3 regions of the Brevibacillus sp. GCM10020057 genome follow, and region 1 is predicted to be linked to each of the others. Evidence: riboswitches for the same ligand, from Rfam matches in the RefSeq annotation. Region 1 holds a riboswitch; each other region holds the start of a gene.
What was found. Region 1 has a riboswitch for S-adenosylmethionine ahead of ACFSO0_RS06330 (homocysteine synthase). Riboswitches for the same ligand answer to the same signal wherever they lie in the genome.
Positions count from the first base shown of each region.

Region 2: it holds a riboswitch for S-adenosylmethionine, as region 1 does, so the genes downstream of both, ACFSO0_RS12980 (pyridoxal phosphate-dependent aminotransferase) here and ACFSO0_RS06330 (homocysteine synthase) in region 1, are expected to answer to the same signal.
Region 3: it holds a riboswitch for S-adenosylmethionine, as region 1 does, so the genes downstream of both, metH (methionine synthase) here and ACFSO0_RS06330 (homocysteine synthase) in region 1, are expected to answer to the same signal.

Region 1 covers NZ_JBHUJW010000021.1:83,768-90,934, reverse strand. Annotated here, with positions in the region: gene rnjA (ribonuclease J1) at 1-607, opposite strand, end outside; gene ACFSO0_RS06345 (YqzG/YhdC family protein) at 932-1,198, shown strand; gene ACFSO0_RS06340 (SCO family protein) at 1,201-1,827, opposite strand; gene ACFSO0_RS06335 (rhodanese-like domain-containing protein) at 1,854-2,165, opposite strand; SAM riboswitch class I at 2,483-2,590, shown strand; gene ACFSO0_RS06330 (homocysteine synthase) at 2,683-3,984, shown strand; gene ACFSO0_RS06325 (hypothetical protein) at 4,063-4,371, opposite strand; gene ACFSO0_RS06320 (TasA family protein) at 4,544-5,152, opposite strand; gene ACFSO0_RS06315 (signal peptidase I) at 5,273-5,806, opposite strand; gene ACFSO0_RS06310 (TasA family protein) at 6,127-6,885, opposite strand; gene ACFSO0_RS06305 (hypothetical protein) at 7,160-7,167, opposite strand, start outside.
Region 2 covers NZ_JBHUJW010000041.1:211,940-219,106, reverse strand. Annotated here, with positions in the region: gene ACFSO0_RS13005 (DUF2325 domain-containing protein) at 1-11, opposite strand, end outside; gene ACFSO0_RS13000 (IMEF encapsulin system ferritin-like cargo protein) at 267-863, shown strand; gene ACFSO0_RS12995 (family 1 encapsulin nanocompartment shell protein) at 897-1,745, shown strand; gene ACFSO0_RS12990 (aminotransferase-like domain-containing protein) at 1,880-3,088, opposite strand; gene ACFSO0_RS12985 (hypothetical protein) at 3,275-3,745, opposite strand; gene ACFSO0_RS12980 (pyridoxal phosphate-dependent aminotransferase) at 3,952-5,130, opposite strand; SAM riboswitch class I at 5,231-5,346, opposite strand; gene ACFSO0_RS12975 (hypothetical protein) at 5,398-5,535, opposite strand; gene ACFSO0_RS12970 (DMT family transporter) at 5,555-6,454, opposite strand; gene ACFSO0_RS12965 (MFS transporter) at 6,608-7,167, opposite strand, start outside.
Region 3 covers NZ_JBHUJW010000043.1:1,048,775-1,055,941, forward strand. Annotated here, with positions in the region: gene metH (methionine synthase) at 1-2,658, opposite strand, end outside; SAM riboswitch class I at 2,792-2,892, opposite strand; gene ACFSO0_RS18895 (YjcZ family sporulation protein) at 3,107-3,208, shown strand; gene ACFSO0_RS18900 (hypothetical protein) at 3,499-3,993, shown strand; gene argS (arginine--tRNA ligase) at 4,339-6,054, shown strand; gene ACFSO0_RS18910 (hypothetical protein) at 6,176-6,580, opposite strand; gene ACFSO0_RS18915 (deoxyribonuclease IV) at 6,789-7,167, opposite strand, start outside.

The sequences.
Region 1 (7,167 bases):
GCTCGCTGTTGGTACTGTCCGACAGCAGAGCCAGCACATCGCCGCTCGCGCCGATGCGGGCAATCTTGCCGTATTCCGTCCGCTGCCCCACCGGCGTCATGTCAAACTTGAAGTCGCCGGTGTGGATGACCATGCCCTCCGGCGTGTGCAGCACGATCCCGAACGAATCCGGAATACTGTGGTTCGTCCGGAAGAAGGTCGCCTTCAGCTTGTCGAAAGGAATCTCCGTGTCTTCGGAAATGGGAATCAGCTTGACATCGTTTTGCATGCGGTGCTCTTCCAGCTTCGCCTTGACCAAGCCCAGGGTCAGGCGTCCGCCGTACACAGGCACCTTGATTTGCCGCAGCACATAAGGGATCGCCCCGATGTGGTCTTCGTGTCCGTGCGTCAACAAAAGCGCCTTGATTTTATGCTGGTTTTCTACCAGATACGTAACATCGGGAATGACCAGATCGATCCCGAACATCTCGTTTTCAGGGAATTTCACCCCGCAGTCGATAATAACGATCTCATTTTCGTACTCGACGCAATACATGTTTTTTCCGATCTCGCCGAGGCCGCCCATTGCGAATATCTTAACGTCGCTCAATCTCTTTCCTCCTAACATCATCGTGCATGATTTTGGAAACCCGAACCAAGCATGCCATTCTTATTGTAACACAACGCGAGGCGTTCGTTTCATCCAGTCTTGCAATCTGTACGAGGGAAATGGGGCAATTCGCCCGTCCCTGCAGGCCATCCTTTTTACCTATTGGCAAATTGTACATAATCTATGAAGCCAAAAGCAAGAAAACCGGCTCTTCTGCAGGACATTCGGGCAAACTACTCGCACACAGAGTATTTCCAGTCCGCATGTCCTCATGAAAGGAGCCCGGGCCCGATGCTGTCCAAAGCAAAAACGATTGTCACCGCCCTGCTGCTGTCCAGCTCCATGCTCTGGACGATGCCGGCGGCCGCCCAGCCCCCCTATGCCAAATGGGGCCAAATCGCCATGCAGCAGACGATGAAGGCGTATCCGCAGGCGAAAATCATCGACTACCTCCACGTCGGCCGCAAAATCAAAACGCCCACCACGTCAGAGGAGACGTTCAAGCTCTTGCTCCAGCAGGGCAATCGCGTGTGGGCGTTGTTGGTTCATATTGAATTCGAGACAAAAACGGAAAAGCTGCTGCGCATCCGTTTCGAGGAGACGCGCTGACCCTAGTCGGCCAACTGCTCGATGTCCGCCATGATCTGATCCATGTCCATTTCGGCGCCCATTCCGTACGCGCGGCGCATGTTGCCGTCCCCGTCCACGAGGAACATGCGCGCCGTATGGGCAAAGGAACCGTCCGGCTGCTTCAGCACAGCGATGCCGAAGTCCTTCGTCACCTTCTCCACGGCCTGGGCATCTCCGCGCAAAAACTTCCAGCCGGTCGGGTCTGCCTGGAACTTCCCGGCGTACTCCTGCAGGACCTGCGCCGTGTCAGAGTCCGGATCGAAGGTGATGCTCACGAACTCCACCTTGTCCCCGAACAGCCCCTTCGTCTTCAGCTCTTTTTGCATCAGCGACATATTGTACGTTGTGGCCGGACAAATATCCGGGCATTTGGTAAACATGAACTCGACCAGGCGCACCTTTCCTTTGCTATCCGAGAAAGTGTACGTCGAGCCGTTGCTGTTTTCCAGCGAAAAGTCGCTGAGCGCCTTCATGACCGGAATTGTTTCTCTGGTCAGGTACTTGTAGCCAAACACGCCGACGATCGCCAAAATCAGGACACCCGTCAGCACGGGGAACCAGTGGCGCTGCAAACCTGTTTCCTGCTGCTGCTTCGCTGCTTCACTCACGAGTCGCTTCCTCCCCCCTAGCGTTTTTACTGCTCTGTTTCTCCTGGCCATGCGAGCATGCCGCCTACCATGTTGGCTGCATCATAGCCTTGGGCTGTCAAATATTCCGTCGCCATATGGCTGCGCGCACCGCTGCGGCAAACCATCACGATCGGCACGTCTTTGTCCAGCTCGTCGATGCGATGCGGCAAAAAGCCAAGCGGAATCAGCTTCGCCTGCTTGATGTGGCCCGCGTTCCACTCGTCTACCTCGCGCACGTCGATCACTTGTACGTTTTCATTCGCTTCCAGCTTCGCCAGCAATTCTTCCGGGGTGATTTCCTTTACGCCATTGCTCATGGTCGATGAATCCTCCTAATCATGTCGTTCTTTTTGCAAATAAGATCCGTTCATGCCATTTCCCATCATATCATACGGGCTTTCGCTTTTCTAACGGGCAAACTGCGCCCCGGCAGTTTGGAGTGCGCCCTTCCGCGTTCCTGACCGCGAAGCCTTCCATATAAAATTAAGAAAGAAATCGCAAGGCCATGCTCTACTTGCCGTTTTCCCTCTCCCGCTCGCCCGATATACCCATTTAATCCTCCCTGATAACTTTTCATTAATTATTGACAGCCAACTGCCTTTTTCATACAATTGTGACAACATCAGATATGCCGTTTTCATCAAGAGTGGTGGAGGGACAGGCCCGACGAAGCCCGGCAACCTGCATGTGAGCATGTGAGGTGCCAATTCCTGCAGAATCCATAGATTCTGAGAGATGAACGTACTTCCGTGTATGACCGGAGCCTTCTTCTACTCAGAGTGGGCTCCGTTTTTTCTTGTTTTCATCCTATCTATAGAAAAAGGAGAGATACTCATGTCGAATCAGCAACAATGGAGACCTGAAACGATTGCCGTACACGGAGGCCAGGAGCCGGACCCGGTGACTGGCTCCCGCGCCGTCCCGATTTACCAGACGACCTCCTACGTCTTCCGCGATACGGAGCACGCGGCTAACCTGTTCTCCCTCAAGGAATTTGGCAACATCTACACGCGCATCATGAACCCGACACAGGACGTTTTTGAAAAACGGGTGGCCCAGCTCGAGGGCGGCGTCGGTGCCCTGGCGACGGCCTCCGGGCAGGCAGCGATCACCTTTGCCATCCTCAACATCGCGGGAGCCGGAGACGAAATCGTCGCATCCAGCAGCCTTTACGGCGGGACGTACAACCTGTTTGCCCATACGCTGCCGCGCCTTGGCCTCAAGGTCCATTTTGTGGATCAGTCCAACCCGGACAACTTCCGCGCGTACGTCAATGAACATACAAAAGCGTTTTTCTGCGAAACGATCGGCAATCCCCGCATTGACGTAGCGGACCTGCAAGCGATCGCCGACATCGCGCACGAAAACGGCGTGCCACTCATCGTCGACAACACGTTCGCCACTCCGATCCTGTGCCGCCCGTTTGAGCATGGCGCGGACATCGTGGTCCACTCCACGACGAAATTCATCGGCGGACACGGCACGGCCATCGGCGGCATCATCGTCGACTCCGGCAAATTCAACTGGAACAACGGCAAGTTCCCCGGCCTGACCACACCAGACCCGAGCTACCACGGGGTCGTCTACACGGAGGCAGTCGGACCGCTCGCCTACATCATCAAAGCGCGCGTCCAACTGCAGCGCGACATCGGCGCCGCCGTCGCTCCGTTCAACTCCTTCCTGTTCCTGCAGGGCCTGGAGACGCTGCACCTGCGCATGGAACGCCACAGCCAGAACGCCCAGGCTGTCGCCGAGTACCTCGCCTCCCATCCGGCTGTTGAGTGGGTCAACTATCCGGGTCTGGTATGCGACGCGAACTACAAGCTGGCGCAAAAATATTTGCCAAACGGCGCAGGCGCCATCCTCACCTTCGGCATCCGCGGCGGCGTGACAGAAGGCAAGAAGCTGATCGATTCCGTGAAGCTGTTCTCCCACCTGGCCAACGTCGGCGATTCCAAGTCGCTGATCATCCATCCGGCGAGCACTACGCACCAGCAGTTGACCGAGGAGGAACAAGTCGCTGCAGGCGTGACGCCAGGGCTGATCCGCCTGTCGATCGGGACGGAGTCGATCAAGGATATTATTGAAGATTTGGAACAGGCGTTGAAGGCGGTAACGGAACAGATCACGGCTTGACCAAAAACAGGCAAGTCCCCCTGGCCATTCTGCTTGGGGGACTTGCTTTCCTATTACGCTCCCGATTGCAAAGCTCCGTCAATTGCCTTTTGGACCATCGACGTGCCTGATAATCCACGCATATACGCGCTCTCTTAGATCAGACCTGCCACTTCCGTCATCCTCGTTTTCCTCCGAAAATCTGGCTATCTCCGCGTCCGAGAGGAAACTTCCGTAGTCTGTATCGTCCAGACTGTCGATCAGTTCGGCCAAATACTTCTGAAACGGCTCGTCCTCATAGCCATGGACGTCATCTGTTCCCGAGGAATTGTCGGCGTAGACGGACGCGGGAATTGCCAGCGACAGGAGAAAGAGAGAAGCAGCTACCTTTTGTCTCCACTTTTTCAATTTCAATCACTCCTTCATTTTCATTTTGGTTTCGTTTCCACAAACGGAAACATATCCCACCGCATCATAAATGGTTTGCTGTGAATCGTAAATCCTCCGTCAGGTTGAGATTCGCTATTTTTCTCGAAGCAAAGCGAAAAGGCGGGGAGTAGTTCCCCACCTTTGCTTGCTATTAGCGGCGTTCGCCAGCTTTTTGAGTTCCTTCGAGGTTGAATGTGAGGTTCACTCCGTCGCCCTGGAAACGGTTTTGGTCTTCGTTTTTGTTCACAAATTCGATACCTACGTAGATTTTGTCGCTATCGCCAGGTCTCAGGTCGAAGTTTTGAGTCCACCAGCTGCTGATGTCCAGCTTGCCCATTGCTTTCAGTTCTTTCAGCGTTTTGCCGTTGTTTGGATTTACGATAATGCGTTGTGGAAGCGGAATGTTTTCATCGGTGCTCTTCAGGAGATACACTTTCAGGTTTTCATCGAAGTCTTCCGCGCCATTGTTGTTGTCAACATCGTTAATGGTGTAGTCGATGTTCATCAGCAGTTTGTCTACACTGATGCTGCCTTCGTTTTCTACTACAAAGGTTCTTTCCATCCAGTCACCTGGTTTCAGGTTAGACACGTTGAATACTGCGGAGGCTGGAGTAGCCCCGATTTTCATTGTACCAGCAGCAAATGTGTTGCCTTCGATTTTCGCTGTTGTGTTGAACCATGCGAACGTTCCTCCGCCGATCAGCGCTGCTCCCAACCCTACAGATGCCAGTGTTACTGCGAATTGTTTTTTCAAGCTCATTCCTAATTCCTCCCAATTTTTTATATAAGTTCATGTATGATGACTCGAAGCTTGGTAACAGATATTCCCTTGACCCTATTACCAACCCCCAAGGAATCACCCTGCCGGGTAATCGACTGCTTAGGCTCGTGTCTTGGCGGGTTCCTCTTGCTGCTTGATCATGCGCATGAGCTTCCATATTTGACTGATCATGAGATAGAGTCCGGGACCAGCCAGGAAGATCAGCATGCCTGTCGGTGATTTCACGAATTCGATGAAGTATCCGATATACGGAACCGAGTATTGTACCTTTCCTTTCACCCTGTCGGCGGTTACCGGATCGCTGTCTTTTCCATCGTTCGCATCACCCTTGGTGATCAACTTGCCATCGACGATATCGATGACACGGTGGGTAATGGTCCGTTTTTCCAGATCCTCGAAGGTGACGATATCGCCTTTGTGAATCTCGGAAAAAGGCACTGGCTTCACGGCAACGATGCTTCCCGTATCAAAGGTCGGTGACATCGATCCGCTCAGTACAACCATGATTTCATTCCCAAAAAGTTCGGTCTTTCCACCATTCATCTTTCCGATGAAGAGGAAGCTGCAGAGGGAGATCACGAGTACCAGGAGCAGCGTGGTTAATATCGATATTGCTTTTTTGAAGTAAACCACAATTTTTCAATCCCTCACTTTCCTTCTGTTCGGCTTGTTATCGTGCCGTTCACAGTTTTCATTTTACGAATTTCCTGAAATCTCAACTTCCTGCATCAGGGTGAATATCCCGAAATGCCGGTAGTATTTGCGTATACAACCAACCGATTCATCCGCCTCATTCTGAAGGATGAGAGCTTGTCATCCATTTCGTTGAGGCAGACGACGATCTGGCTGTTTTGCTGGCAGCAAGCGGCCGCACCCCCCTTCCGGAAAAAAGCCGGGATGGTTTTCACGAAAAAAAGGCGGGAATCCATCCCCGCCTTGTCCGTAAAACCTGTTTAATCTACAATAATGGCTGGCTTGTCGCCGTTGTCTCGCTTGATCCCTTCCCACTGTGTCGCTTCCAGATCAAAGGAAATCTTGATGGAATCCCCCTGATACTTGTTCTGGACGTATGTTCCATCCGGATTTTTTTGTTCATTATTGATAAAACCGATTTTCATTTCGATTTGATCATCATCTGCTGCATCGCTTCCAGACTTCGGATTCAACAGATTTCGATAGGCTATGTCAATCCGCTCCGTTTGCGTCAGCTCATACAGATCACGCAAGGTGACGGTATTTTTCCCCAACCGCCACTTGAGCTGCTTCAACAGATCCATATCGCTCGTCGTGTAGGGAGATTCTGCTTCTGTCTTGAAAAACTGAAATTCAAACTGGCTGAGATAGTCCAGAGCACTTGCCTTTTTCCCCGCAGCATCGTTGATGTTTACATGGCCGTCCGGGTCCGTTCCCTCACTGAAGTCGGTTTCCGGGTTGAAGTTCAGTTGCAGCAATACTTCCTTGATATCCAGTGACCCCGTATTTTTTATATCAAAGCGCCTGGTCATATAATCGCCAGGCTTTAAGCCTTGCAGATCAAACTTCATTTGATATCCGTTGACCGCCGCTACTTCCATATCCAGCGTGCCTGCCGCAAACGTGTTGTCGCTGATCGACGCCGTACTGCTAAACCACGCATATGTACCTCCGCCAAGCAAGGCTGCCCCGATCCCCACGGATGCCAGCGATAACGCCAATTGTTTTTTTACGTTCATTCCTATCCCCCTTCTTCAGCGGTAGCTGTACTGAAATCAAAGCCAGTGTTCGCTCCTCATTATTCATAATTGTATGTTTTTTAGGAATGAGCGGCTTCCTCCATCAGGGGAATTTGTCTAAACCGAAACGGTGGATTGTTGTCCTATACTTCAGGATGAGAGCATCTACTCCTTTCCGGCTGTTCTGCCATAAAAAGACCCGGCGAACATCGGGACTAACCCCCGTCCGCCGGGCAAATATGGGGTATTTTGTGCGGCCACGCGACCGGTCAGCTCACAGCG
Region 2 (7,167 bases), on a different contig from region 1:
ATGGATGACATAGCCTTGTTACCTCCTTGGGATTCGGGTGATTCTTCTATCTATGTTGATTCTCAAATGTGTAGTTGATAATGAATATCACTCTTATTGATAAATATTATCATTACCAATTAGCTTTGACAATACTCTCCATGATATCTTTTTTGTAAAAAAACAAAACTACGAACAAATATGAGAGAAATCTACTTGCTTCTTGCCCGGTGGATTTTTCCATGCGTATAATGAAGGAACAGTTCAAAGCGAGGAGGTGGCGGAGGGTGCAAGACTTTTCACAGCTGCACGCCATTTTTGATCGTACCAGAGGCTACATCAACCGTTTCATGAGCATCATTCAGCCCATCGTTGACGCTGCCCAGGACGAGCACACCCGCCTGTATTACCATCACATTCTGGAAGAAGAAGAACAGCGTTTGGGGCGCCTGGAGCAACTGGTTCCCCATCTGGAAGAACTGGCTGCGAATCAGAAATCGGATCAATTGAGCGACCGCGAGCTGTCTCGTCTGCTGTCCGATATTAATCTGGAGCGCTTCGGGCTGCACAATTTCCGCGAGCATCTGGAACTGTCCCTGTACGAGTTTCGCGATGAAGAGACGCGGCTCGACCTCGACGGCATGCGGGAAAAAACGCATGCTGACTACTTGCTGGTAAAAGACATCATGAGCAGGCTGAGCGAACGCTTCTCGGATGTGTACCACGCGGATCTGACTGACCACGACGAAGGGCATGACGTTCATCAGGTGGACCATCTGAAGGCGTCGGCGGGCGTTGCGTCCGTCACCTCGCATCCGGCTGCTCCTGCTTCCGTCCCCGGCAAAAAGGGACTGACCGTAGGCAGCTTGAAAGGTTTGCACTAATCCTACAATCCTGACTGACTTGGAGGTATAGCAATGGACAAGCTTCGCAAATACCCGGACTCTCCCCTGACTCACGAGGAATGGAACCAGCTGGACGCGACTGTCGTCGACATGGCCCGTCGCCAACTGGTCGGCCGCCGCTTCATCGACATTTACGGACCGCTCGGAGAAGGCATCCAGACCATTACCAATGACGTGTACGACGAATCCCGTTTCGGCGGGCTGAGCCTGCGCGGCGAATCGCTGGAATTGACGCAGCCGAGCCGTCGCGTCAGCATGACCATCCCGATTTTGTACAAAGACTTCATGCTCTACTGGCGCGATGTTGCCCAGGCCCGTACGCTAGGCATGCCGCTGGACATGAGCGCGGCAGCCAACGCCGCTTCCGGCTGCGCCCTGCTGGAAGACGACCTGATTTTCAACGGGGCGGCTGAATTCGATCTGCCCGGCCTGATGAACGTGAAAGGACGCCTCACCCATCTCAAGAGCGACTGGATGGAATCCGGCAATGCCTTTGCCGACATCGTGGAAGCGCGCAACAAACTGTTGAAAATGGGCCACAGCGGTCCTTACGCGCTCGTGGTCTCTCCTGAACTGTACGCGCTGCTGCACCGCGTCCACAAAGGAACCAACGTGCTGGAGATCGACCACGTCCGCAACCTCGTCACCGACGGCGTCTTCCAATCTCCGACGATCAAGGGACGCGCGGGTGTCCTCGTCGCAACCGGCCGCCACAATCTCGACCTGGCCGTCGCTGAAGACTTCGACACGTCTTTCCTCGGAGACGAGCAAATGAACAGCTTGTTCCGCGTCTACGAGTGCGTCGTCCTGCGCATCAAGCGTCCGACTGCCATCTGCACGCTGGAAGAGACAGAAGAATAATCGTCCCCGGACATTGAAAAAGACAGCCACTCTTTTGGCTGTCTTTTTGGTACGGACAGAAAGGGAACAGCTTCCTGTCCGGCAATTGTATCTATGTCCAGTGGCGGCCCGGTTTGCCAGGCGTTCGTTGCTGCCTAGTTCGTGACGGCTTCCGTTTGCTGATACTGCGCCAGTGCTTTGCCCAGGCGGGAAATCGCCAGCTGCGTGTCTTCGCGATTGAGCAGGGTGTAGTTCAGGCGCATCGTATTGAGCCTGGCTTCCTCCGCATAGAACGGCTTGCCCGGTACGAAAGCCACGCCTTCTTTTACGGAGAGCGCGAGCAGTTTTTCGGCATCGAAGTTCTGCGGCAGGTTCACCCAGAAGAACATCCCTCCGCGCGGTTTCTCCCACGTCACGCCTTCCCATTGCTGCCTAGTCATCAGTTCATGCATCCACTCCATGCGCTCTTGGTAGGAGGAGCGGATTTTCCGGATATGGCTGTCCAGATCGAAGCGGGACAACAGCTGGTGCAGCGCAATCTGGTCGATGGTGCTCGACTGCAGATCGACGGCCTGTTTTGCCTTGACCATCATCTGGATGACGCGGGAATCCCCGATCGCCCAGCCGGTGCGCAGACCTGGCGCGACGATCTTGGAAAACGTGCTGGTGTAGACGACACAGGAGTCGGTCGGATGCTCATCCAGCGAAAAGATGGAGCGGTATGGCTCCTGTCCGTCAAACTGGATTTCGCCGTACGGATCGTCCTCCAGAATCAGAATGTTATTTTCCTTGCACTGACGCAGCAGGCCGAGACGGCGCTCGAGCGACCACACCTTTCCGGTCGGGTTGGCAAATGTCGGGATGACGTAGGCCATTTTCGGGCGGTATTTTGCGATTTTCGCCGCCAGATCGTCCAGATCCATGCCTTCAGCGTCTCCCTCCACCGGAATGGCGCGAATACCACGAAATTGGAACAATTGGACCGCAGCCAGGTACGTAGGGTTTTCTACCAGCACGACGTCGCCTTCGTCCAAATAGACGCGGCAAAGCAAGTCGACGGCCTGCTGGGAGCCGGTGGTCAGCAGCATATTGTCCACGCCAACATTCATCTGTTTTTGCTTCATGCGGGAAGCCACCCATTCGCGCAACGGCAAATAGCCGTCGGTCAGACCGTACTGCAGAGCCTTCGCACCCAAATCGAACGAGCGGTCAAACGCTTCCCGCATTTCTGCGATCGGAAAAGAATCCTCTGCCGGCAATCCCCCGGCCAGCGAGAGAACCTGATTGCCTTGTGTCAGCTTCAAGATTTCCCGGACCGCCGAGGAGGATAATGCTTCGACTGATTTTGAAAATGAATACTCCATGTTCCGTTCCCCCTTGATTTTGTTTAATCTTGTTTTATCACTGCCGACAAGCAATGTCCAATGCTCGCTTGCTATGGGGGAATAGGTTTTAGCTATGTCGAGCGGCTGTTCGATTCCGCTGCCGAAAACGAAAAACCCCTTTCCGCATGGGAAAGAGGCTATGTATCTGTTCATGGAAAGCGATCTCTACGCGATCCGCACAACTCGCGATTTCTCTGCTTGCGGCAGGAACGACAGGTCGAACCGGGCATGCGCTTCTTCCAGTCCCACGTCCTGTGCCAGGAGCAAGGCTTCCTCCTGGAACGTCAACGTACAGCTGCCTTCGTTCAACTCGCACAGACGCTTCAGCCGTTTCAGACGGTCCGCCTTTTTCTCGGCCCGCATGTATTCGTTGCGCAGCTCGCACACATCGACATGGCGAGCATCGGCAATCATGCTGATGTCGTCTACGTGGACAATCAGTCTCTGACCTTCTTCCGTCACAAAACCGATCGAGCAAAAATGCGCACCTGACATTTCCAGGCGAGTGAGTACCGCATTGGCGTAAACTTCTCCCGTACGCAGCCGGATCGAGCTGGCTTCTATGGCCCCGCCTATCTTCCGCTCGTTGGCGATCACCGTATACATATCCGTGTAGCCGTTAATCTGATAGCGCATGGTACCCTCCCGTTTTGCCCAAGTTGTCATTGAGACTAATTATCATCGGCAATTCCTATCCTATAATGAAAATCATTATCTGTCAATAATGAGAATGATTTTTATTGATAGTGACTCTGGCTGCGCTTTTCGTCCTGCAAGAAAAGACCGCACTCGCTGAATCGGTCAGTGAATGCGGTCTGTTTCTTCGGTATTACCTTTGTATGTTATGCTTTGGCAAAAATGCCGAGCTGCTCGATTCTGCGCACAGCCTCTGCCAGACGCGCTTCATCGGACAGCAGGGCGGCGCGCACGTAGCCTTCGCCGGTCGGGCCAAAACCGTTTCCAGGCGCTACCACGACATGGGCTTTTTCCAGCAGCAAATCGGAAAATTCGACGGACGTAAAGCCGCTCGGAACCGGGAGCCAGGCGAAAAAGGAGCCTTGGGAGGGCTGCGCCTGCCAGCCGATGCGGTGCAGGTTGGTAAACAGAGCGTTGCGCCGGCTCTCATACACCGCGACGAGATCGCGGACGCACTGCTGCGATCCGGCCATGGCTTTGACGGCGGCCATCTGCACGGCTCCGAACAGGCTCACGAAGTAGTGGTCCTGGATCAGGTTAATCAACCGCACCAGCTCGCGGTTGCCGACCATCGCGCCGACGCGCCAGCCTGCCATGTTGTACGTCTTGGACAACGTGTAAAACTCGACGCCGACTTCTTTTGCCCCCGGCACTTGCATGAAGCTGACCGGCTTCTTGCCGTCATAGCTGATCGCTCCGTAGGCGAAGTCGTGGCAGACGACGATTTCGTTTTTGCGGGCGAAGCGAATCGTCTCCTCGAAAAATTCAATCGGAGCATTGACGGCGGTAGGATTGTTCGGGTAGTTGAGGAACATCAGCTTCGCACGCTCCAGATCTGCCTGGGCGATCTGGCCGTAGTTCGGCAAAAACCCGTTTTCAGCACGAAGCGGCATCATGACCATGCGCCCGTCCACGACAGCCACGCCGGACCAGTAGTCCGGATAGCCGGGGTCCGGAACCAGCGCCACATCGCCCTGGTTCATCAGCACCTGGCAGATTTCCACCAAGCCCGTCTTGCTGCCGAACAGGATGGCGACTTCTTCTTCCGGATCGAGATCGACGTCGAATTCTTGCTTGTACCAATGCGCGACTGCCTGCTTCAGCTCCAGGCGGCCGCTGAACGGCGGATATTTATGATGCAGCGGGAGCGCGGCGGCTGCCTGCAATTCTTCTACAATATGCGGGGGAGTCGGCAAATCGGGATTGCCTTGGCCGAGATTGATGACGTCGTGCCCGGCTGCGATCACTTTGTTTACTTTCGCTACCAGCGTGGCAAAAAACTGTGTCGGCAGCCGCTCGATCATGTCAGAGGGTTGAATACGCATCTGTCTTCATTTCCTTTCTGTCGGGTAATGCAGGTAGCGCGATATGAGCAACAAAAACCCCTTTTCCTTACAGAAAAAGGGGTAGATCAGCTTCGTCACGTCCTTATCTGCCAGGAATACTCCTGCTGGAATTGGCACAGCATCTTTTGCCGCCGGGGCAAACAGATCCGCTGCCGGGCTTCATCGGGCCAGTCCCTCCACCTCTCTGCATAAGTAAAGTACACGGAATATAATGTTTTGAATCTTCTTCATACTACTTGAGCCGTATCAGCGTGTCAAGATGCTTGCTGCATTTGCACCATCGCCCCATCGTGCAGCAGCATCTGCGAGCGCCAGGACGAGCAGCCTTGCCCGCATCTTCGCGGTGGAATAGCCTTCCAGACAAAAAAACAGGCTGCCTGACATCTGCAGCCTGCTTTCCCCTTTACGTCTCCACAGTCGCTTGCGTTTTCGGCTTCTCCCGTCTGCCCGTCAAAAATACGCCGCCCACAATAAAGACCATGCCTGCCATGAGGTTCCACGTAATGGCTTCATGCAACAGCGCATAGCCCCAGACAAAGGCGGTGACCGGCACCAGATAGGTCACGAGAGACGCAATCTCCGGCCCGCCCTTTTGCACCAGGTAGTAGTACAAAATATACGCGATGCCGGAGCCAAACACGCCGATCCCCGCCAAGGCCCCAAGGGTACTGCCCGAAGTGAAGGCGGTGAAGGAACAGGATTCTGTCATCAACGCAACGCTCCCGCTGCCGAGCGTAGAGCTAAGCAAGGTGCCGAACGTGATCTGGTAAGCAGACAAGTTGCCCGGCAGCCGCCTGGACAACTGCCCGCCGACCGCATAACAGCAGGTCGCTGCCATCATGCATAGAAAGCCGAGCACATCGACGGAGACGATGGAGACAGGGTTCACGTCGAGCAGGACGATGATTCCGCAAAAGCCGATGAGCATCCCCAGCCACTGCATGCGACCGACCGCGGCTTTGAAGAACAGAATCCCGATCGCCAGCGTCCAGAGCGGTGTCGTCGCATTCAGGACCGATGCCATTGTGCTCGTCACCCGCGTCTCGCTGAAGGCGATGAACGCCCAGGGAATTGCCGTATTGATCAAGGCCATCCTCACCATCGGGCCCCAGGCGATCCGCTTCAGTTCCAGCGGCTTTTTCAGGATGAGCATGACGATGGTGATCGTGATCAGGCCGAGCGCCGAGCGCAGAAAGGCAATCGTCCAGGGACCGAACTCGTGGAGCAATATTTTCATAAAGAAAAACGACCCGCCCCAAATCAGGCTGAGCATCGTCAAAACCAGAACCAACGACCGCGACACACAAATCCCTTCCCTCTTCGTATTCTGCATGCACAGCAATGCCATGCTTGTATTCTAGCAGGCCAAAGATTCCACGGCTATCGAAGTTTGCCGGTTGCTGCACTTGCCTTCTCATCTGGGCAAAAGGCACAAGCCGGGCGCCTTTTCGCTGCTCTATTTTTCGATCGTCGCCTGGATGCCCCTTCGTTTGCCGCGCTTTTGCATGGAGCCTTGCAGAACGAAAAAGGCAACGGACAAAAGGGACAATCCAGCCATGATGTACAGCAGCCCCTGCGCCTGGAACGTCTGGAAGATGAAAGCCCCGAGCAGCGGACCGAGCATGCGGCCTGCCGAGCCGGTGCCGGATACCAGCCCCTGGATGAAGCCTTCCCGTCCTTGTGGCGTGAACTCTGCCGCTACGGTCGGGACGGCAGGCCAGACGAGCATTTCGCCGATCGTCATCACGAACATGGCCGCGACAAAACCGGCATAGGCGGTCGTCTGCGACAAAATCAGCATCGACAAGGCGAACACATACGTCCCCAGCAGCAACTGTGCACGCAGCGTTCGGGCGAGGCGCCTGATGATCCACGCGATCAGCGGCTGCCCGAACAGGATGAGCCCTCCGTTCAACGTCCAGAGCAGGCTGTATTGGCGCAAGGAAATGCCGAGCGACTGCATGTAGGCAGACAGCACCGTCGTCCACTGCACGTAGACGATCCAGCTGATGAGAA
Region 3 (7,167 bases), on a different contig from region 1:
CTCGCAATCCGGCGGGACGTGTACCGGTACGGTCTTGCTGACGGCAGAACGGGCAGGCAGCGCCGATTTTGGTTTGGGTGCAACTGCTGGCTGGGCGTCCGCCGCAGCTTCCAGCAATTGCTGCTGCTCTTCTGCGAGCCGCTTCCGCTCTTCCGGATTTTGCAGCCGGTTCACCAGCTCTAGCCCATCCATCGCATCTTTGGCATAGAGGACGATGCCGCGGTATTCCGGCGCGATCCGGTTGGAAGTAAACTTCCGGGTCAGCGCTGCCCCCCCGACCATCAACGGCACGTCGATCCCTGCATCACGCAAGTCTTGGGCGGTAATGACCATCTGCTGTGCGGATTTTACCAACAGCCCCGACAGACCGATGGCATCCGGCTTTTCCTCGCGGCATGCCGCAATCAGTTGCTCCGGCGGCACTTTGATGCCAAGGTTTACGACTTCGTAGCCGTTGTTCGCCAGGATGATTTCCACCAGGTTCTTTCCGATGTCGTGCACGTCGCCTTTGACGGTCGCGAGCAAAATTTTTCCTTTGGCCGCCGAGTCCAATTTTTCCATGAACGGCTCCAGATACGACACGGACGCCTTCATGACCTCGGCGCTCTGCAGCACTTCCGCGACGATCAGCTGGTTGCCGTTGAACAGCCGCCCTACCTCTTCCATCCCGGCCATCAGCGGACCGTTGATGATCTCGAGCGGCGCGTATTTCTCCAGCGCGAGCTTCAGGTCGTCAAACAGGCCGTCCTTGGAGCCTTCGACGACGTAGCGCGCCAGACGTTCTTCCAACGTCAGCGACGACGCTTCCACGCGCACTTCTTTTTTCTTGGCACGGTAAAACTCGGTGAACGCCGCCAGCGTCTCGTCGCTTGTCTCGAACAGCAGCGCTTCGGCGAGCCTGCGTTCTTCCTCGGGAATCGAGGCGTAACGCTCCAGCTTCTCGGTATTGACGATGGCGTAGTCCAGGCCAGCCAGCGTCGTGTGGTACAGGAACACGGCATTGAGCACTTCGCGACCTGCGGCTGGCAAGCCGAAGGAGACGTTGCTGACCCCAAGGATCGTCTTGCACTCCGGCATCGCCTGTTTGATGAGGCGGATGCCCTCGACCGTTTCCCTGGCGGAGCCGATGTACTGCTCGTCGCCCGTTCCAACCGGAAATACGAGCGGGTCAAAAATGATGTCCTGCGGCTTCACCCCGTATTGGTTGACCAAAATGTCGTAGGAGCGCTTCGCCACTTCCAGCTTCTTCTCCCGGGTGGTCGCCATCCCCGATTCCTCGATCGTCCCGACGACGACAGCAGCTCCGTATTTATGGATCAAGGGCGCGACTTCCTCGAAGCGCTCCAGTCCGTCCTCGAGGTTGATCGAGTTGAGGATCGCCTTCCCCTGGGAATAGCGCAGCCCCAACTCCATGACCTTCGCATCGGTGGAGTCGATCATCAGCGGCGCTTTCACTTTTTTCACAACATACTGCAAAAAATTCTCCATATCTGCATACTCGTCACGGTCCGGATCGGCCAGGCAGATGTCGATGACCTGTGCGCCTCGCTTCACCTGCGCGCGCGCGATGTCAGACGCTTCCTCGTACTGGCCTGCCGCGATGAGGTCGCGGAATTTTTTCGACCCGATGACGTTCGTGCGCTCGCCTACAAGCAGCGGGCGATTGTCGTCCTCCACGTAGACGACTTCGATCCCGGAGACGGCGCTGACCGGCCTCGTGACCTGTGCGCGCGGCTTGCAGTCTTTCAACGCTTCCGCCATCGCCCGGATGTGCTCCGGAGTCGTGCCGCAGCATCCGCCGGCGATGTTCAGCCAGCCCTGCTCGGCAAAGGCGCGCATTTTCGCTGCCAGTCCTTGCGGGGTCTCGTGGTAATGGCCGTTCTCATCCGGCAGCCCGGCGTTCGGGTAACAGCTCACGCCGCATTGCGCGAGCGAGGCCAAGGTGCGCAGATGGTCGCGCATGAATTCCGGCCCGGTGGCACAGTTCAGGCCGACCGAGACCGGCTCGAGATGCTCCAGCGAAAAGTAGAACGCTTCGATGTTCTGTCCGGCCAAGGTCGTCCCCATCGGCTCGATCGTGCCGGAGAGCATGACGGGCAGCTCTGTCCCAAGCTCCTCGAACGCCTTGCGGATGCCGATTCCGCCCGCCTTGACGTTCAGCGTATCCTGGGAGGTCTCCAGCAAGAGCACGTCGGCTCCGCCCAGAATCATCCCTTTTGCCTGGCGAAAGTAAGCCTCCACCAGCTCCTCGAACGTGACCCCGCCTGTCAGGGACAAGGTCTTGGTCGTCGGCCCCATGGAGCCTGCCACGTAGCGCGGCCATTCCGGTGTCGAAAATGCGTCCGCCGCTTCCTTCGCCAGCTTTGTCGCGGCGATGTTGATTTCCATGTCTTTGTCTGCCACGTTGTATTCGGCCAGGACTACCGAGGTGGCTCCAAACGTATTGGTCTCGATAATGTCGGCTCCTGCCTCCAGATACTTTTCGTGGATGGAGCGGATCACATCGGGTCTCGTCAAATTCAACAGCTCGTTACAGCCGTCGTACTCCTCGCCGCCAAAATCGTCAGCCGTCAGATTTGCCTGTTGCAGCATGGTTCCCATTGCTCCGTCGAGAATCAGAATTTTTCGGGAAAGCTGCTCGCGAAAGGTTGGTTTCATCAGCTTGCTCCTTCTTGGCTTTTTTTTAAGCCCTGTCGTACATGTCAGTGAACGAGATGTGGGTACAAAAAAATCCCCTTCTTTGAAGAAAGAAGAGGATTTGTCCGCGGGATACAGAAGCGCAAAAGTCATCCTCTCATCTTTCAAAGCCGTAGCTTTGCTGGAATTGGCACCGGATTTTAACCGGTTGCCGAGGCTTCATCAGGCCAGTCCCTCTGCCTCTCTGGATAAGAGTTGTACATCGTTATGCGATTGTTTTGAAAAAGCTCGATCACATTTGCAAGTATCTTAACACCCCCCTGACTTCGCGTCAATTGAGATTTTGTCTACTATTTGCTTTTATCCGACTCCATCGCGCCCATTTTTGCAGGAACTGGTCATTCGCCCACGCCATTCTGTACGTCCGTGTATAGACTAGAGCATAACGGAAAGGAGGGGGAAAACAAACATGAGTACATCTTTCTGCGGCGGTTTTTTTGGTGACAGCTTCGCATTGGTGCTCGTACTGTTTATCCTGCTGGTCATCGTTGGGTGCTCTGAAGACTGCTAATGACGGTGGATAGAAAAACGCTACAATGCAAGGCTCATGGATGAGCGGCCGCAGTTGAAGCGGCTCGCTCCCATGCGCCCCGGAATGGATGAACGCCCTCGCTTATGAATTCCCCTACGTGGCAAAGAGCCTGGAATTTCCTCTAGGCTCCTTTTGCGTTTCCTTCTTCCCCGTTCGTTGTCACCCCTCCCTTCCTTTGCTATACTGAAGGGATAAGAAATGGCAAGCGAGGCACGTTAGCGTTTGGCGTAAAGCCTCGGCGCTTGGCAATACTAAAGGAGCGAACCCATGTGGATACACTCGAGGCGCGTGAAAAAGACGAATTTTTATCCTGTCTGGAGACGATCAAGCAGCTTGAGACCAGCGAATTTGAGACATACTCCATCGTAAAGCACCGGGAGTCGGGCGAACATTTCTTGCGCTATTTCCTGTCCCATATCAACCTGTCCGAAGGCGGGCGGCGGGATGACTACGATCACTTTATGCCGCTTGATTCAGACGATGTGCTCGGGCTGATGTTTGGCGAACAGGAGTATCGGTTTCCCGACCATTGGCGCCGCTCGTACCTGCGCAGCGGCAACGACAACCGCCTGATTCCCTTCGATCCGTCGGAGAATTACGACCTGGAAGAAGATGCGGCAGCCGAGCTCGCCATGCTGCAGCAGTTGGAGCTGTTCAAGCAGCAGTGGATGAATGCGGAAAACCAGAGCGCCGAGGAAAGGGAAAAGCTGACCCGGGCTTACTTCTCCGAACTGGACAAGATTTTGAAAAAACCGGAGGAGTGAGTTGCACAATAAGCAGCTCACCAGCTATAATGCTAATGAATAGTTGATTCGTTGATGAGGAGAGTACCTCATGGAAACGGCACAAGCGAGTCGGGGACGGTGCAAGCCCGACGCCAGACCATGCGGGGAAGCGCACCTCGGAGAAGCGGCCTGAAGATCTGCAACCTGGCAGATTGCGTAAGGTTTCGCCGGGACTGCCCGATACAGCAGACAAAGCGGTTTTTGCCTGGCGCAAAAACAACAGGAGTGGCACCGCGGGAGCACAACCTCTCGTCTCTTTCTTACAGGAGACGCAGAGGTTTTTTATTTGGGCACTCCATCTTTTCAATGAGAAAGGGGATTCACATGAGCTACAAACATCTGGTGGCGGAAAAAATCGCCGCTGCGCTCGCACAGCAGGGCGTGGAAAACTTCCCGAAAGATACGGTCTACGGCATGCTGGAAACGCCGCCGAATCCGGCAATGGGAGATATTGCCTTCCCTTGTTTCCAATTGGCGAAAGCATTGCGCAAAGCCCCGCCGATGATCGCCTCCGAGCTTGCCGGACAGTTGGGCGGTGCGCCACTGCGCGAAGTGGCGGCAGTCGGCCCGTACGTCAACCTGTTCCTCGATCAGGCGAGCGTTGCCGAGCAAGTCATCGGCGAGATCTTGACGCAAGGCGCAAACTACGGCAGCAGCAATGTCGGCGGAGGACGCAAGGTGCCGATCGACCTCTCCTCCCCTAACATCGCCAAGCCGTTTTCCATGGGCCATCTGCGCTCGACCGTGATCGGCAACGCGATCGCCAACATCCTGGAGAAACAAGGCTACGAGCCTGTGCGCATCAACCACCTTGGAGACTGGGGCACCCAGTTCGGCAAACTGATCGTCGCCTACCACCTGTGGGGAGACGAAGCCAAAGTGAAGGCAGAGCCGATCAAGGAGCTGCTCACGCTGTACGTGCGTTTCCACGATGAAGCGAAAGAAAATCCGGCTCTCGAAGACCAGGGCCGCGAATGGTTCAAAAAACTGGAGGACGGCGACGAAGAAGCGCTCCGTCTGTGGAAGTGGTTCCGCGACGAATCGCTGAAGGAATTCATGAAAATTTACGACTTGATGAACGTCTCCTTCGACTCCACCAACGGCGAAGCGTTCTACAACGACAAAATGGACCGCGTCGTCGAACTGCTGGAGGAGAAAGGGCTTCTGACGGAATCGGAGGGCGCACTCGTCGTCAATCTGGACGAATACGACATGCCGCCTTGCCTGATCAAAAAATCGGACGGCGCGACGCTGTATGCGACACGCGACCTGGCCGCCGCCCTGTACCGCCACGAAACGTACGACTTCGCCAAAGCAGTCTACGTCGTCGGAAACGAACAGCGCCTGCACTTCCAGCAGCTCTACAAGGTGCTGGAGAAAATGGGCTACCCTTGGGCGCGTGACATGTACCACATTCCGTTCGGCATGATGCTCAAGGACGGCAAGAAAATGTCTACACGTAAAGGCAAAGTCGTCCTGCTGGAGGAAGTGCTCTCCCAGGCGATCGCGGACGTGCAAAAAGTGATCGAGGAGAAAAACCCTGGCCTGGCGAACAAAGAAGACGTGGCGCGTCAGGTAGGGGTCGGCGCCGTCATTTTCCACGACCTGAAAAACTACCGTCTGAACGACATCAACTTCTCGCTGGAAGAGATGCTCACCTTTGAAGGCGAGACCGGACCTTATGTGCAATACACACATGCGCGTGCCTGCTCGCTTCTGCGCAGAGGCGGCTGGAAACCGGCTCCTGAAGCGGGGCTGGCCGCTGGCGCACTCGACAGCAAGGAAGCATGGGCGGTCATCACGCTGCTCAACGCCTTCCCGGAAGTCATCGAACGCGCCGGTGACAACTTCGATCCTTCCCAGATCGGCAAATACGTGATCGATCTGGCCCAGTCATTCAACAAGTTTTATGCGAATGTCCGCATCCTGGCGGAAGAAGAAGACGTGAAGGCTACCCGCCTCGCACTCGTCGCCGCAGTGGTCGCCGTGCTCAAGGAAGGGCTGCGCCTGCTGGGATTGGCAGCTCCGGAAGAGATGTAATCGTCGAGCTGTAGATAAAAAAAGAAGCCGCTGCTCCCCTTTGAACGGGGGCAGCGGCTTCTTTGATGAGCGGCGACCGAATACCGGACTTTGCAGCTGATTGTCAACCGATCACCCAACCTCACGCGTCGACATCGGCTCTCTGCTTCTTCCCAAACCAGGTCTTGTACACAAGCTCCACTACCTGCTTGGGCACGGATACCGGCGCCTGCGCCACCTCGCCTGCCTCATCGACCATGCGATACAGCAGCGCCTTGTCGTCTGCCGGGTCCGACTTGGTCTGCAGCGTCAGCCCCTCGATCTTGCCTGCGTCGGTCCAGTCCTCGATCATCAGCTGGTACTCGCCCGGAGCCAGTTCGATATAATCCTCCTCGGTCAAGTCGACGACCGCGTAGCCGTCGTGCTCGATCTCGGCATCGTATGTATTTCCGTTGGCCGCTTCGTACAGGGCCAGTTCTTCCGGATTGTTCAGGTTTGCTTTGAGCGGTTCAAAATCCGTGATGGTGACTTTAATCCGTCTTTTCATAGGTATTCCTCCTCTGGTGGCCTCATTCCCTTCCACACTGTACCATATGTCGTTCCCCCTGCCAATGACAGCCGGCTTTCGGACGTGCGGGATTTCTTCCCAAGGCTACCGCCCCTCGCGCGTACAATCGGCAGTGCCGACATCTCCACGCAAGCCGGCAAAAGACGCATCTGTCGCCATCTCCTGCCCGAGCCGCAACTCATACGCTTTAGCGAAACCGCTCGTTTACGCATGCAATCTCATCCCGATGCGTTTCATCAGACAGGTGCGGTGTTTCGAGAATGACGGGAATCCTTTGAAATTCGGGGGTACGGAGAAGGTCCGCGAAGCCACATGGGGGAATGTACCCCTTTCCGATGTTTGCGTGGCGATCACGGTACGACTGATGCGGATACATAGAATCGTTCAGGTGGATCGCCCTGACATGTGGCAAATAATCAAGCTGTCGCGCATGGGATTCGACCTCAGGCCAATTTTCACCGTTCCAGAGCGAACTGGCGAATGCGTGACAAGTATCGAAGCAATATCCCACTTTGTCAGGCTGATCCAGCAGGCTCCTCACCTGCGCCAGCTCCTCCAACGTCGTG